2 regions of the Acidovorax sp. LjRoot74 genome follow, and region 2 is predicted to be linked to the other one. Evidence: riboswitches for the same ligand, from Rfam matches in the RefSeq annotation. Region 2 holds a riboswitch; the other holds the start of a gene.

Region 1 (7,524 bases), 2.0 Mb from region 2:
AGAAACTGCCCGAGGGCGTGGACCCGCTCACCGTGCTGGTAGAGCGCTCGGTGCCCGTGAAGGCGATGGACGATGCGCTGCTGGCCTGGGAGATGAACGGCGAGCCGCTGTCGCTGGCCCATGGCGGCCCGCTGCGGCTGGTGGTGCCCGGTTACCAGGGCGTGAACAACATCAAGTACGTCAAGCGCGTGGCCTTTGGCAGCGCGCAGTCGCAGGCACGCATCATGTCGCACGGCTACCGCATGTCGCCGCCCGGCAGCAAGGCCAGCCCCGACCAGCCTTCGGTCTGGGAGATGGGGGTGAAGTCCTGGATCAACGGCCCGCTGCCCGACAAGGGCGCACTCAAGCCCGGCCAGGTGCAGGTGCATGGCGTGGCATTTGGTGGCACACGCGGCATCAAGGGCGTGGAGGTGTCGGTTGATGGTGGCAAGACCTGGCAGGCGGCCAAGCTCATCGGCCCCGACCTGGGCCCGTTTGCCTGGCGACAGTTTGCGCTGCCCGTGCGCCTGGAGGCGGGCAGCCATGTGCTGGCCAGCCGCGCCACCGACACGGCGGGCAATGTGCAGGCCGAGCAGCGCGAGGAAAACCTGGGCGGCTACAACAACGCCAGCTGGCGCGACCACGCTGTCACCGTGACCGTCGCCTGACATGGGTAGATTGAACCGAGCACGCCGCCTTGCCGTGGCGGCGTGGGCCGCTGGCGCCTGTGCGGCGGCTGGGGCTGCCGACCCCGCCGAACTGGCACGCGGCAAGGAGCTGTTCACCAAGATCCAGCCTGCCTGCGCCGTGTGTCACACACTGCAGGCCGCCGGTGCCGAGGGCCAGGTGGGCCCGGTGCTGGACGAGCTGAAACCCGACGCAGGCCGCGTGCTGCGCGCGCTCAAGGCGGGCATCGGCGTGATGCCGTCCTATGCCGAGCGCATGAGCGAGAAGGACATGCAGGCTGTGGCTCAGTTCGTGGCGCATGCCACGGGCGCGGCCAAGTAGGCGCAGCCTTTCGCAGCGGTTGCAGCAGCGCTGCCTCGCTGCAACCGCATGCAGCTTCAGGCCGCCGTGCGCGACGGCACCAGCGCCGCCCCGGCTGCGCGCCCCTGCAAGCCCTGGAACGCAAAGTCCACCTCGGGCACCCGGCCGCTCACGATGTCGGCCAGCGCCTTGCCCGAGCCGCAGGCGTGCGTCCAGCCCAGCGTGCCGTGGCCGGTGTTGAGGAACAGGTTGCCCACCTTCGTCTTGCCGATCAGTGGCACATTGCTGGGCGTGGCAGGGCGCAGGCCGCTCCAGAACTGCGCCTGGGTGGTGTCGCCTGCGCCGGGGAAGAGCTGCTCCACACGCCGCACGATGGCCTCGCAGCGCACCTGGTTCAGGTGGCGGTCATAGCCGTTCAGCTCCGCCGTGCCCGCAATGCGCAGGCGGTCGCCGCCGCGTTCGCTGGTGTAGCGAGAGAACACGAGCTTGAACTCATCGTCCGTCAGGCTCACCTGGTGCGCCTTGGACGCGTCCTTCACCGGCATGGTCACCGAGTAGCCCTTGGCCGGGTAGATGGGCAGCTGGATGCCCAGCGGCTGCGCCAGCAGCGGGCTGAACGAGCCCATGGCCAGCACAAACGCATCGCCGCGCACACGCTCGAAGCGGCCTTCGGCGTTGGTCACTTCCACATGGTCGATGCGGCCACCTGCCTCGCGCAAGGCGGTGATGTGGTGGCCCATGCGGAACCGCACGCCCGCCGCCTCGCACAGCTTGGCCAACTCGCGCGTGAACTGGTTGGCGTCGCCGGATTCATCTTCGGCCGTGAACGTGGCGCCGGCCAGCTGCGGGCGGATATGGGCCAGGGCAGGCTCGATGCGCACGGCCTCGTCGGCGCTGATGACCTGGCGCTCGCAGCCCAGCGCGCGCATCTGCTCGGCAGGGGCCAGGGCGCCGTCAAATTCTTTTTGATCGGTATAGAAGTGCAGGATGCCCTGCGTGCGCTGGTCGTACTGGAGGCCGGTGGCCGCGCGCAGCTGCTGCAGCGTGTCGCGGCTGTAGGTGCCCAGGCGCACGATCTGCTCGATGTTATGGCGCGTGCGCGCTGGCGTGCAGTTGCGCAGGAAGGACAGGCCCCACAGCCACTGCCGCATGTCGGCGCGCAGGCGAAACAGCAATGGCGCGTCCTCTTTGCCCAGCCACTGCAGCACCTTGAGCGGCGCACTGGGATTGGCCCAGGGCTCGGCGTGGCTCACCGAGATCTGGCCGCCGTTGGCAAAGCTGGTCTCGGCGCCGGGCGTGCCCTGGCGGTCGATGACGGTCACCTCGTGACCCAGTTGCGAAAGGAAATAAGCCGAAGTCACGCCGAGCAAGCCGGCGCCGAGAACGATCACGCGCATTTTTGAAGCCTTTTAAGGGGTCTGCGCCTGATGGGTGTGCGGTAGCAGCTACTAAATCAATAGCAAGCAGCTGGCGCATATCCGCCAGGCTGCCGCTCCCCCTGTCCTTGGTACCTGAGAGATTCACCGCCATCCCACCCGGGCTGCGGTTTGCTCCTTCGGTGCGCCACCACGCTGCGGACAGGTGGTGGCGGCTCTCCAGACGGCTTTGAAAAATGGTGCAGTACGGGACCTGAGCGTGTATGGGAGTTTGCGCCTTCGGTGCACAGCGGGCGTTGCCGCCGTGCTCTCCTGCGGGGGCCATTCTAGGAGCGCCCGGCGCGCAGAAAACGGCTTCTGCGCGCTAATGGACCGCAATCGTTGCTGATGCTGGCGCCTTAGAACGTGTTTACGATCTTTTCGGGGCCGCGTTGGGGCGCAATCGGGATGAGTGGATGCTTCGGATGCGCCGCATGGGCTCGTGCCCATGCAAGCAGTCGAGGCTTCCAATCGCCCGATTTCGCCCCAACCCTTCGGGCAAGTGCCTTGCCGGGCCGTCTGCGGCGTTGCGGCGCTGGTGGATAGCCGGGCTATCCACTGCGCACCGCGCCTTGCATCCCATCCCGGCAAGGTACTTGCGCGGCCCTGCAAAGATCGTAAACACGTTCTTAGGGCCCGGTGGCCGGTAGCCATAATTTGCCAACATCCCTGACCCTGGAGCCGCCCCATGCCCGATACCGCCTTTGATCCACAGACCAGTGCCGCCGTGCTCACCATGGCCCGCCAGGGGCGCACGCCCCGCCCGTTCGACCTGCCCACGGCACTGCGCCCGCAGAACGCCGCCCAGGCTTATGCCGTGCAGGACGCAGTGGTGCGCGAGCGCGGCGAAGTCGCGGGCTGGAAGGTGGGCGCGGCATCGCCCGATGCGCTGCCCGCGCGCGCGGCGCTCACCCGCGATTCGGTGTGGGTGGCGCAGACCCCGCACGCCGGGGAGGCCGCAGTCCACCTGCCCGCCGCCGGTTTTGCGGTGCTGGGGGTGGAGGCGGAACTGGTCTACGAACTGGGCACCGACCTGCTCCCGCGCGCAACGCCCTACAGCGCAGCTGAGGTGCGCGCGGCCCTGGTGTCGGTGCGGGCCGCCATCGAAGTGTGCGACACGCGTTTTGCCGCCTGGGCCCGACAGGGCGAATGGAGCCGCCTGGCCGACCAGGCCTGCCATGGCGCCCTGGTGGTGGGCACAGGCACGGCCGATGTGGCGGCGGTGCAGCCGCTGGCGCAGGGTGTGGATCTGTGGGTGAACGAGTCGGTGGCCGTGCAGCACACCCGCTGGGGCAACCCGGCGGGCGACCCGCTGCTGCTGCTGGCCTGGCTGGCCAACGAAGGCGCGCACAGCCTGGGCGGGCTGCGCGCGGGCCAGTGGGTGACGACGGGCTCGTGCACCGGCACTGTGCTGGTGGCGCCGGGCACCCGGGTGGTGGCGGACTTCCCGGGCCTGGGCCGGGCAGAGCTGGTGTTTGACTGACCTGCCTGCCGGTCAGCACAGCCCTCGGCCCGGTGCCTGCCCGTCAGCGGCGATACGGGTTGTCGGGGCTGCGGTCGTGGCGGTTGGACACGCCATCGCCATCGCGGTCACGGTCGTGGCGGTTGGGAACACCGTCACCGTCGCGGTCCCAGCCGCCGGGCTGCATATTCCAGCGGCCGCCATGTTCCACCCAGCGCGGCTCGCGGTAGTGATAGCCCGGGCGGGCCTTCACCCAGTGGCCTTGTAGCCAGACATGGCGGTGGCCGCGCCACTCCCAGTGGCCAGGCACCCAGACCATGCCCCGGCGTGGGTGGGGCGCGGCTTCGTAGCGGGGGGGCGGGGGCGCCTGGTACTGCACCACCACTGGCGCAGGGCCGTGGTAGCGGGGCGCGTCCGTGCCGATGACAACGGTGGCGCTGGTGTGCTGCGCGTGCGCCGCCGTGGCGGCACCCAGCGTCAGCAGGGCGATGGATACAGCGGCGAGTGCATTGCGGGCCATGGTGAACTCCTCAAAATGATTCCTGTCGGAACCGGAGCCTTCATGCTGCGGGCTCTGCGTCAAGCCGGTGTAGTCGAATTGCGAAGTGTTGTGAAGTTGTGTTTCCTGGGGCGGAGGCGCATAGGAGGAGTGTGATTTTTTTCACGCTCGCGGTGGGGCTCATCGCCACCAGATCACCACGGCCAGCAGCATCAGCGCCACCCAGGCGGGGTGGCGCCCCTCGGTGGCAAAGAACACCAGCAGCCCGCAGGCCAGCGTGGCGCCCGCCGCCACATCGGCCACCCAGGCGCCCAGGCCCGCGTCCACAGGCACCGTGCCCAGGCGCCACAGCAGCGCGCTGAAAGCCCAGCCCAGCACTGTCACCAGGTGCCAGCTGCCCCAGAGGATGCGAACATGCCCCTCGCGCAGCACGGGCTGGCCGCCCGTGGGCACCACGCCACGCAGGCGCAGCGAGCGGAACACCAGGATTTCTCCGAGCACGGAATGGGCGGCGCCCACCAGGGCCAGGCCCAGGGCGGCAAGGACCAGCGATGTATTCATGTTTTTTCTCCTCCCGGTGTCTATCTTGTTCGTGAAGGGGGCGGTCAAGGGTTGGCGCCGGTGGGTGTGAGCCAATGTGCTCCCCGGGTGTGCACCCGTGCGCCCAGCTGCGTGAGCAGGTGCATCAGGCCCATCCACATGCGCTCGAACGCGGGCATCTCACTGGGCACCTGCTGCAGGTGGCGGCCCAGCATGCGCTGGTCTGCGGGGGGCGTCAGCGGCGGTGGGGTCTTGGTGCCAAAGTCGAACACGGCTTGTGTGAATGGCTCAATCTGCCAGGCCTGCATCACGGCCAGGGCCGGGGCCAGGTCGGTGCGGTAGGTGGGCAGGCTCACATCGGCCCCGGCCAGGCCCAGGGCCTGGTAGGCCTGCAGCACCAGCGCATGGAGCTCTGGGTCGTCCGCTGGCCGTAGCAGTGCCGACCAGGCCTGCGTGACCTGCGCGCGAAACCCGGTGGACAGGCTGCGCGTGCAGCCAAAGTCCAGCACGCCCACCGTGCCATCGGGCGCAAACAGAAAGTTGCCCGGGTGCGGGTCGGCATGCACCCGGCCCAGCACAAAGATGCAGTGCATGAACCAGTCCCACAGGTGCTGCCCGGCCTGGTCGCGCTGCGCCTGCGTGGGCTGGGTGGCCAGCCAGGCCTGCAGCGGCTGGCCGGGCACAAACTGCTGCGTGAGCACCTGGGCGCGGGTGTGCGACAGGATGGGCCGGGCCATCACCACCCCCGGCTGCGCGGCGTGCTGGGCAAACCATTGCAGCTGTTCGGCCTCTTGCAGGTAGTCCACCTCGCGCAGCAGGGTGGCCTCGATCTCGGTCATTACGCTGTCCATCACCGCGTCGGTGGGCAGGGGCAGGTCGGTGTGGGCCAGGGCGCGCAGCGCGGTGCGCATGAGCTGCATGTCGTTGGCAATGGTGGCGGCGATGCCGGGGTACTGCACCTTGACGGCCACCGTGCCGTGGCCTGCGAGCTGCGCGCGGTGCACCTGGCCCAGGCTGGCGGCGGCAAACGCGGTGGGCTCGAAATGGTCGAACAGCGCCTCGGGCTCCTGCCCGAAGGCCTGGCGGAACACGCGGCCCACCAGCGCGCGGTTGAGCGGCGGGGCCTGGTGGTGGGCGCGCGCCAGCTCGCGCCGCACGCCCTCAGGCAGCAGCTGCGGGTGCATGCTGAGCAGCTGCGACACCTTGAGCGCCGAGCCCCGCAGCTGCCCCAGTGCGCCAAACAGGATGCGGCCCAGCGCGGCCTCGTGCTCGGCCTGTGCCTGGGCGGAGCGCTTGCGCGTGCGATGCCCCAGTTCGGCCATGCCGATGCGCGCCGCTGCCAGCCCGGTGATGGCGCTGCGGGCCAGCTTGCCGGTGCGCGGGGCCTCAGCCTTGGCCATGTTCTGCCAGGCGCTGTGCCGTGCCGCGTTCAATCACGCGGTGGATGGGCGTGATCACCGCCATGTACGCATGGCCCAGCGTGTTGTGGATGTGCACCACCGTGCTCAGCACCACCCGGGGCGCGGCGCCGGGGGCGGCGGGCTGTTTGCAGATGGACACCTGCACGTCCAGGTGCTTGTCGTCCTGGCCCATCACCACCTCGGTGTCGCTCAGGTGGCGGATGCGGAAGATGCCGACACGGTCGCCCACGCGGTAGCTGCGGGCGTCGCGCAGCGGGCGGCCACTGGCGGGCGGGTGGCCGTCGTGCAGCTGGCCCAGGTCTTTCAGGCCCACCAGGCGCACGGCCTTGTTGCGCACGAACATGAGGGCGCGCGTCCATGCCGGGGTGCGGGCCGCCACGTCCAGCCACGACTGCAGGGCCGAGCGCGCGGGGTGCCGGTCGGCCACTTCGTAGGCGTCAAAAAAATCGGCCCCGGGCAGGGTGGCGTGGATGGCCGTGCCGGGCGGCACCTGGGTGGCGCGCACGGTGGTGGGGGCGGCGGTGGCAGTGGGCGGGGTCATGGGGCGCTCTTCTTCTTGCGGGGCGTGGCGGGCTTCGTTGCGGCCGGGGCGCTGGGTGCGCGTTTGGCGCGGCGTGGTGGCGCCGCCGGGGGCTCAGGGCTGCGCTGGGCGGGGGATGCGTGTGGCGGGGCACTGCCCAGCGTCTGCCGCGCCAGTTGCAGCATGCCCAGCAGGCCGCTGCCGTGCTGGGCCATGCGCGCCATCTGGCTGCGCAGCACAAAGCCGCCCAGCTGCGCCACGCGGTTGACCAGGCCCACGCGCAGCGCCTGCACCAGCACACCGAGCGACAGGTCCACCAGCTGCGTGGTGTCGGCGAATTCGTCGGAGGTGTCGGCCAGCCAATAGCTCACCACGCCCGCGAGGTAGTCGGTGTAGAGGCTGCCCGCCAGGCCCTTGAAGTCGCAGGGCTCGATCTCGCCGCTGGCCTCGGCGGCTTCCAGAAAACCGGCCACCGCGTCGCGCAGGCCCTGGCGCGCCGCCAGGGGTTCGGCCAGCATCGACAGCGGCGAGCGCCGCGCCAGGCTGCGCACCTGGGCCACAAATTCGCGGTCGGCCAGCAGGCGCTCCAGCACCGCGTCGGTCAGGCGCTGCAGCTTTTCCTGCAGGCTGTAGCCGCCAAACCCCGGGGTCTTCAGCGTGTCGGCCAGCGCCTGTTGGACGGTGTCGTCCAGGTAGCCGAC
Region 2 (7,524 bases):
CCTGGCGCAACGTGTCGAGCAAGGACACATGGGGCTGCGAGCCGCGCTGAAAGGTCAGGATGTCGGCCCCCGCAAAGTCTTCGAGCGCGTAGCGCCGCTTGCGGTGCGTTTTGCTGTTGCCCACAAACACCATCTCCATGGGCGTGACGGCCTGGCTGCGGATGCCGTCGGCTGCCGCAGGCAGCGCGGCAAACACGGCGTCCAGCGTGCCCCGGCGGATCTGGTCGAGCAGCACGGGCGTGGTCTCCACTGTCAGCTCCAGCTCCAGCAAAGGATTGTCTTTGCGCAGCTGCTCCACCCACGGGATGAGCCACGAGTGCAGCACCGATTCGATGGCCCCCAGGCGGATCGACACCTCCAGCGGCCCGCCCGAGCCCATCTCGGCCTTGAGCTGGCGCTGCAGCTCCAGCATGCGTTTGGCATAGACCAGAAAACGGGCCCCTGCCACCGTGAGCTTGAAGTGCTTGTCGCGCCGGTCCAGCAGCAGCACACCCAGCTCCTCTTCGAGTGCAGCGATGCGGCTGGACATGGCCGACTGCGTGAGGAACAGCTTCTCGGCCGCACGCGTCACGCTTTTGAGGGAGGCCACCCAATAGAAGGCTTCGACAAATCGCAGGTTCATGGTAAGGGCTCCCAAGCGCATTCCGGCAAATGCAGAATGCTCCTATTTTTATAGCTTAAAGCGCTTATCCATAGCGCGGAAGCGGCCATTTTTACTCAAACTCACCCGACAAAAAGCGGCAGATCCGCCTTCTTGAGCGTGCGCAGCACAAAGCTGGAGCGGCTGTGGCGTATGCCTTTGATCTTGTAGAGCTTCTCACGCAACAGGCGCTCGTAGTCGCGCGTGTCTTTCACCACGATGCGCAGCAGGTAGTCGTAGTCGCCCGACACCAGGTGGGCCTCGATCACTTCGGGGATGCTGGCCAGCGTCTCGCCAAATTTTTCGAGCGTGTTGTCCGAGTGGCTGTCGAGCGTGACCTGCACCAGCACGGTGTCCGCCAGGTCCAGCGACTGCGGGTTGATGCGCACCGTGTAGCCCTGGATCACGCCCGCTTCTTCCATCTTTTTGATGCGGCCCCAGCAGGGCGAGGGGCTCAGACCCACGGCCTGGCCGATCTCTTGCAAGCTGGCGCGCGCGTTGCCCTGCAGCACGGCGAGAATTTTTCTATCGAGGCGATCCATCGGCCGGATTATTCACAAAAAATCTCCAGTACAGAAAATTTTTCTGCGAATGAGATGAAACCAAGCGAATTCAGCAAATTCATCTCTGCCACGCGGCGCATACTTCTTCCATCAAGGCGCTCTTACCGGAGTGCACAAATTGACAAGGCCCCGGCTGGTTACCGCCAGCACGGGGCCCTTGGCATTCCGGCCCCCATTGCTAGCACCCATCGGCCGCCATGCAGACTGCGTGCAAACATCTGCCAACCCGGCATCAGGGGTGTCGCCAACGCAACTGCAAGCGCCCTGCCGCCCAGTTGATAAGCACGCTTACCAGCACAAACCCGGATGCCTGCGGTCATGCTGCACCGCCATAATTTCAGCGAGGTCGGGGGCAGCTCCGCAAGGGTGCCAAACGCGCCCCCTGACCCACCATCAACAGGAGACACCATGCAATTGACCAAACTCGTCGTTGGACTGAGCCTCGCGCTCGGCTTTATGGCCACCGCTGGCGCGCAAACCACCATGCGCATCAGCATCTCGACGGCCCAGAATTCCCACCAGGGGGTTGCCATCGACACGTTTGCCAAGGAAGTCGAAAAGCGCACCAGCGGCCGCTACAAGGTCCAGACCTTCTACAACGGTGCCCTGGGCGGCGAGCGCGAGTCGATTGAAGCCGTGCAGCTGGGCACGCAAGAGCTGGCTTTCAGCTCCACGGGGCCCATCCCCAACTTTGTGCCTGAAACCAAGATCCTGGACGTGCCCTTCCTGTTCCGCGACAAGGCGCATGCCCGTGCTGTGCTGGACGGCCCCATCGGCCAGGAGATGCTGACCAAGTTCGACAGCAAGGGCTTCAAGGCCCTGGCATGGGCCGAAAACGGCTTTCGCCACATGACCAACAGCAAGCGCTCGGTCAACACGCCCGAAGACCTCAAGGGCCTGAAGATGCGCACGATGGAAAACCCCGTGCACATCGCTGCCTACAAGGGCTTTGGCATCATCACCACGCCCATGGCCTTCCCCGAAGTGTTTACCGCCCTGCAGCAAGGCACCGTGGACGGCCAGGAGAACCCGCTGCCCGTGATCATCTCGGCCAAGTTCGACCAAGTGCAAAAGCACCTGACGCTGACCGGCCACGTGTACTCGCCCGCCATCTTTGTGATGAACAAGGGCTCGTTCGACAAGCTCACGGCCGCCGACAAGCAGGCCTTCATCGAGGCCGCCAAAGAAGGCACCAAGGCCAACCGCGCCCGCGTGGACGAGGACGACGCCAAGGGTGTGGCTGACCTGCGTGCCAAGGGCATGACGGTGGTGGACAACCCCGACAAGTCCAAGTTTGTGGCGGCCCTGGCCCCCGTGAATGCCGAGTTCGAAAAGCAGTTCGGCAAGGCCACGCTCGACAAGATCCGCGACGTCAAGTGATGCGCGCGCTACTATCTTTGTAGTAGCAACCAACGCCCGTAGCCATTGCGCTATCGGGCGTTTTTATTCTTACCCCGTGTTTCCTTCCTGCGTTCCTACCGTGTTGTCCTACCTGTCGATTCAACAACTGCCCATGGTCGGCGCCGCCCCATGAAAAATGCTTTTCTCACTTTTGAGCGATGGACCACCTTCATCGCCATGCTAGGGGCCTGCACCATGCTGGCCCTGTCTGCCTCGCTGGGCATGTTCCAGATCCTCATGCGCTTTGTGCTGGAACAGCCCGCCGAATGGACTGAAGTGCTGATCCGTTTCAGCCTGATCTGGATGGTGTTCCTCGCCATCCCCGCAGCCTTCCGCCAGGGGGCAATGGTGAGCGTGGACGTGCTGTACCGCTGGAGCCGCCCTGCCATGCGGCGGGTGCTGGACTGGGTGGTGGCGCTGGCAGCGCTGGCGCTGATCGGGATTGTCATCTGGTACGGCTGGGACTACGCCCAGCGCGGCGGCGTGCAAAGCATGGCCGGGCTGGAGTCGGTCTCGATGTTCTGGGCCTACCTGGCCATGCCCGTGGGCGGCGTCTTTTGCGCCGTGGGCATCATCGGCAACCTGATCGACCCCTTGCGCATGGAACTGGAGACCGCCCAATGAGCGCCGTGATGATTTCCACGATGGTGCTGTGCTTCGCGCTCACCATCTCGGTGGCTGTATCGATTGGTCTTGCATCCATCCTCGGCATCCAGGCGTCCAACGCCAATATGCTGATCTCGGTGAAGGAGATGTTCGCCTCGATCAACAAGTTTCCGCTGGCGGCCATCCCCTTCTTCATCCTCGCGGGCAACCTGATGGAGACCGGCGGCATCTCGCGCCGCCTGGTGGAATTTGCCAAGAGCATTGTGGGGGGCGTGCAGGGGGGCCTGCCCATGACCTGCGTGCTGACCTGCATGATCTTTGCGGCGGTGTCCGGCTCATCGGTGGCCACCACGTTTGCGATTGGCGCCATCCTGATTCCGGCGCTCATCAAGCATGGCTACCCCACCAGCTACGCAGCCGCGCTGCAGGCCACCAGTGCCGAGCTGGGCGTGATCATCCCGCCCTCCATCCCGATGATTCTGTATGGCGTGAGTGCCGAGGTGTCGATTGGCGAGCTGTTCATTGCGGGCTTTGGCCCGGGCCTGCTGATCAGCGGTGCACTGATGCTCTTCGTATGGGCGTACTGCAAGTACAAGGGCTGGGGCAAGAACGATGGCGATGGCCGCCTGTCCTTTGGCAAGGCCACGCTGCAGGCGGGCTGGGCGCTGCTGATGCCCGTCATCATCCTGGGCGGCATCTATGGCGGTGTGTTCACCCCCACCGAGGCATCGGCCGTGGCCGTGTTCTATGCGCTGATCGTGGGCGTGGTGATCTACCGCGAGATCAAGCTCAAAGACCTGTACGCCATCCTGCGCAAATCGGCCATCTCGTCGGCGGTGATCATGTTCATCATCGCCAATGCGGGGCTGTTTGCGTTCCTCATCACCCGCGCCGGGGTGCCCGATGCCATCGGCCGCTGGCTGGAGGCGGTGTTGCAATCCCCCGCCCTGTTCCTGCTGGGCGTGAACGCGGCGCTGTTCGTGATCGGCATGTTCATTGAGACCAGCGCCGCCATCATCGTGCTGGCCCCCATCCTGGCGCCCGTGGCCATGCACTTCGGCATCGACCCGGTGCACTTCGGGCTGATCATGGTGGTGAATCTGGCCTTGGGCATGATCACGCCGCCCTTTGGCGTGAACCTGTTTGCGGCCTGCACGGTGGCCAAGATTTCGTTGGACCGGATCATCAAACACTTACTGCCTTTTGTGGGTGTGATCCTGGTGTGCCTGCTGGTCATCACCTATGTGCCATCGATTTCTCTGGCCTTGCGCGACCTGGTCTATGCCAAGTAGGCGTTAGAATCCCGCCCGTCAGGAGAGAGTGCTCCGCCCACCCAACCGGGCGTGCAGCACCGCCGAAGGCGCAGGCAGCAGCCGAACGCTCAGGCAAAAGGACTGGCAACCGCCCGCAGTGATGCGGGCGTTCCCTTGCTGGAGAGAGGTGGCCCCACAGAAAAGAAACTGTGTGCAGGCCATCCACCGAAGGAGCAAACCGCACGGCCAGCCAGGGCGTTGCGGTGAATCTCTCAGGTAAAGCGGACAGCAGGGCAAATCCCGTAGTCACCTTGGTGGCTGCGGCCCCCATTTGCCCCGGAGTTCCGCCATGTCCGCCACCGCCCCCCTGCTCACCACGCCCCTGAACGCCCTGCACATTGAGCTAGGCGCCCGAATGGTGCCTTTTGCCGGCTACTCCATGCCCGTGCAGTACCCCGCAGGCCTGATGGCCGAGCATGTACACACCCGCACCGCTGCGGGCCTGTTTGACGTGTCGCACATGGGCCAGCTCAAGCTCATCGGTGCCGATGCCGCTGCGGCGTTTGAGACCCTGATGCCCGTGGACGTGATCGACCTGCCCGTGGGCAAGCAGCGCTACGGCCTGCTGCTGACCGACGAAGGCACGGTCATCGACGATTTGATGTTCTTCAACCAGGGCGTGGTGAATGGTGAACCCACGCTGTTCGTCATCGTGAACGGCGCCTGCAAGGTGGGCGACATTGCCCATATAGAGGCCCGCATCGGCCAGCGCTGCACCGTGGCGCCCATGCCCGACCACGCCCTGCTTGCCCTGCAGGGCCCACAGGCCGTCACCGCCCTCGCCCGCCTTGCGCCCGGCGTGGAAAAGCTGGTGTTCATGACCGGTGGCGCGTTCAGCATCGCGGGCTGCGACTGCTTTGTGACCCGCAGCGGCTACACCGGCGAAGACGGCTTCGAAATCTCCGTGCCCGCCGCGCAGGCCGAGACGCTCGCCCGCGCCCTGCTGGCCCAGCCCGAGGTCAAGCCCATCGGCCTGGGCGCCCGCAACTCGCTGCGCCTGGAAGCCGGCCTGTGCCTGTATGGCAACGACATCGACACCACCACCACGCCCCCCGAAGCCGCGCTGAACTGGGCCATCCAGAAGGTGCGCCGCACCGGTGGCGCCCGCGCAGGTGGTTTCCCTGGCGCAGACAAGGTGCTGGCCCAGATCGACAACCCCGCCACCCTGCCCCGCAAGCGCGTAGGTCTGGTCGCGCTGGAGCGTGTGCCTGTGCGCGAGCACACCGAGCTGCAAAACACCGATGGCCAGAAGATTGGCGAAGTGACCAGTGGCCTGCTGGGCCCCACGGTGAACGAACCCGTGGCCATGGGCTATGTGGCGCCCGCCTTTGCCGCCATCGGCACGCGCGTGAACGCCATCGTGCGCGGCAAGGCCGTGCCGATGGAAGTGCGCGCCATGCCTTTCACGCCCGCCAACTACTTTCGCGGCTGATTTCGCAGGTGGCTGCACACCAACGCGGCCCGCGCCCGCTACATTGCTGATTCCTTTATTTATCCCCTTGCTTGAGGAGCTTCCCCATGACCGTCAAATTTTCCAAAGAACACGAATGGATCAACACCGCCGACACGGCCGCTGCCGTGGTGGGCATCACCGTGCACGCACAGGATGCGCTGGGCGATGTGGTGTTTGTGGACCTGCCCGAGGTCGGTGCCACGTTCAACCAAGGTGACGTGGCGGGTGTGGTCGAGTCCGTGAAGGCTGCTGCCGATGTCTACATGCCCGTCACCGGCGAGATCGTCGAAGTGAACGAAGCCCTGCGCGCCGACCCCTCGCTGGCCAACAGCGACCCGCTGAACGCTGGCTGGTTCTTCAAGGTCAAGCTGGCCGATGTCGCCCAGCTCGACGCCCTGATGGACGAAACCGCCTACAGCGCATTTGCGGCCAACGCCTGAAGGCGCTTGGCCCATTCATCTCTGGTTTCAAAAACCATAGCTGCCAGCGCTTGATTCCATTAGGTTTCAGATAAAAAACCTCTGAAACCGATAGCTAAAAAGCGCCAGCAGCTCTTTTTTCATAGCACCTCGAACGCCCGCCATGACTGCCGCCCTGCCCACCTTCTTGCCGTTGTCCGCGCTGGAAAACGCCGCTGAATTCCTGCCCCGCCACATCGGCATCGACGCAGCGGACGAAGCCCACATGCTGTCCGTGATCGGCGAGGCCTCGCGCCGCGCGCTCATCGACTCCATCGTGCCGCGCTCCATCGCACGCAGCCGCGCCATGGACTTGCCAGCAGCCACCACTGAGGCATCGGCACTGGCCGAGCTCAAGGCCATCGCGGGCAAGAACAAGGTGCTCAAGAGCTTCATCGGCCAGGGCTACTACGGCACACACACGCCGGGCGTCATCCTGCGCAACATCCTGGAGAACCCCGCCTGGTACACCGCCTACACGCCCTACCAGGCCGAAATCTCGCAGGGCCGCATGGAAGCGCTGGTCAACTTCCAGACCATGGTGTGCGACCTGACCGGCATGCCGATTGCCAATGCATCGATGCTGGACGAGGCCACCGCCGCTGCCGAAGCCATGACCCTGGCCAAACGCTCGGTCAAGAGCAAGAGCAACGTGTTTGTGGTGGCGGGCGACGCGCACCCGCAGACCATTGAAGTGATCCAGACACGCGCCAAGCCCCTGGGCCTGGAAGTGCGCCTGGCCAATTCGGCCGAAGAATGGAACAGCCTGCTGGCGGGTGACTACTTTGCCGTGCTGGCCCAATACCCCGCCACCAGCGGGCGCATTGACGACCTGCGCGCCGACGTGGAAAAAGCCCACGCCAAGCAGGCCGCCTTCATCGTGGCGGCCGACCTGCTGGCCCTCACGCTCATCACCCCGCCCGGCGAACAAGGCGCAGACATTGTGGTGGGCACCACCCAGCGTTTTGGCATGCCCATGGGCGCGGGCGGCCCGCACGCGGCCTTCATGGCCTGCCGCGACGAATACAAGCGCAGCCTGCCTGGCCGCCTGGTGGGCGTGAGCGTGGACGTGCACGGCAAGCCCGCCTAC

Evidence for each region. A riboswitch is a leader RNA that binds a small molecule or an ion and turns the genes downstream of it on or off. The one in region 2 is predicted to bind glycine.
Region 1: another riboswitch for glycine. It lies ahead of ACSQ3O_RS24150 (D-amino acid dehydrogenase); the one in region 2 lies ahead of gcvT (glycine cleavage system aminomethyltransferase GcvT).

Annotation. Positions count from the first base shown of each region.
Region 1 covers NZ_CAXUTI020000001.1:5,082,788-5,090,311, reverse strand. Annotated here, with positions in the region: gene ACSQ3O_RS24160 (sulfite oxidase) at 1-647, shown strand, start outside; gene ACSQ3O_RS24155 (c-type cytochrome) at 649-987, shown strand; gene ACSQ3O_RS24150 (D-amino acid dehydrogenase) at 1,044-2,363, opposite strand; glycine riboswitch at 2,455-2,575, opposite strand; gene ACSQ3O_RS24145 (2-keto-4-pentenoate hydratase) at 3,070-3,864, shown strand; gene ACSQ3O_RS24140 (YXWGXW repeat-containing protein) at 3,908-4,363, opposite strand; gene ACSQ3O_RS24135 (hypothetical protein) at 4,523-4,903, opposite strand; gene ACSQ3O_RS24130 (ABC1 kinase family protein) at 4,948-6,282, opposite strand; gene ACSQ3O_RS24125 (DUF2867 domain-containing protein) at 6,269-6,844, opposite strand; gene ACSQ3O_RS24120 (TetR/AcrR family transcriptional regulator) at 6,841-7,524, opposite strand, start outside.
Region 2 covers NZ_CAXUTI020000001.1:3,102,050-3,109,573, forward strand. Annotated here, with positions in the region: gene ACSQ3O_RS14525 (LysR family transcriptional regulator) at 1-622, opposite strand, end outside; gene ACSQ3O_RS14530 (Lrp/AsnC family transcriptional regulator) at 724-1,182, opposite strand; gene ACSQ3O_RS14535 (TRAP transporter substrate-binding protein) at 1,612-2,583, shown strand; gene ACSQ3O_RS14540 (TRAP transporter small permease) at 2,734-3,228, shown strand; gene ACSQ3O_RS14545 (TRAP transporter large permease) at 3,225-4,502, shown strand; glycine riboswitch at 4,520-4,609, shown strand; glycine riboswitch at 4,631-4,762, shown strand; gene gcvT (glycine cleavage system aminomethyltransferase GcvT) at 4,813-5,955, shown strand; gene gcvH (glycine cleavage system protein GcvH) at 6,042-6,416, shown strand; gene gcvP (aminomethyl-transferring glycine dehydrogenase) at 6,559-7,524, shown strand, end outside.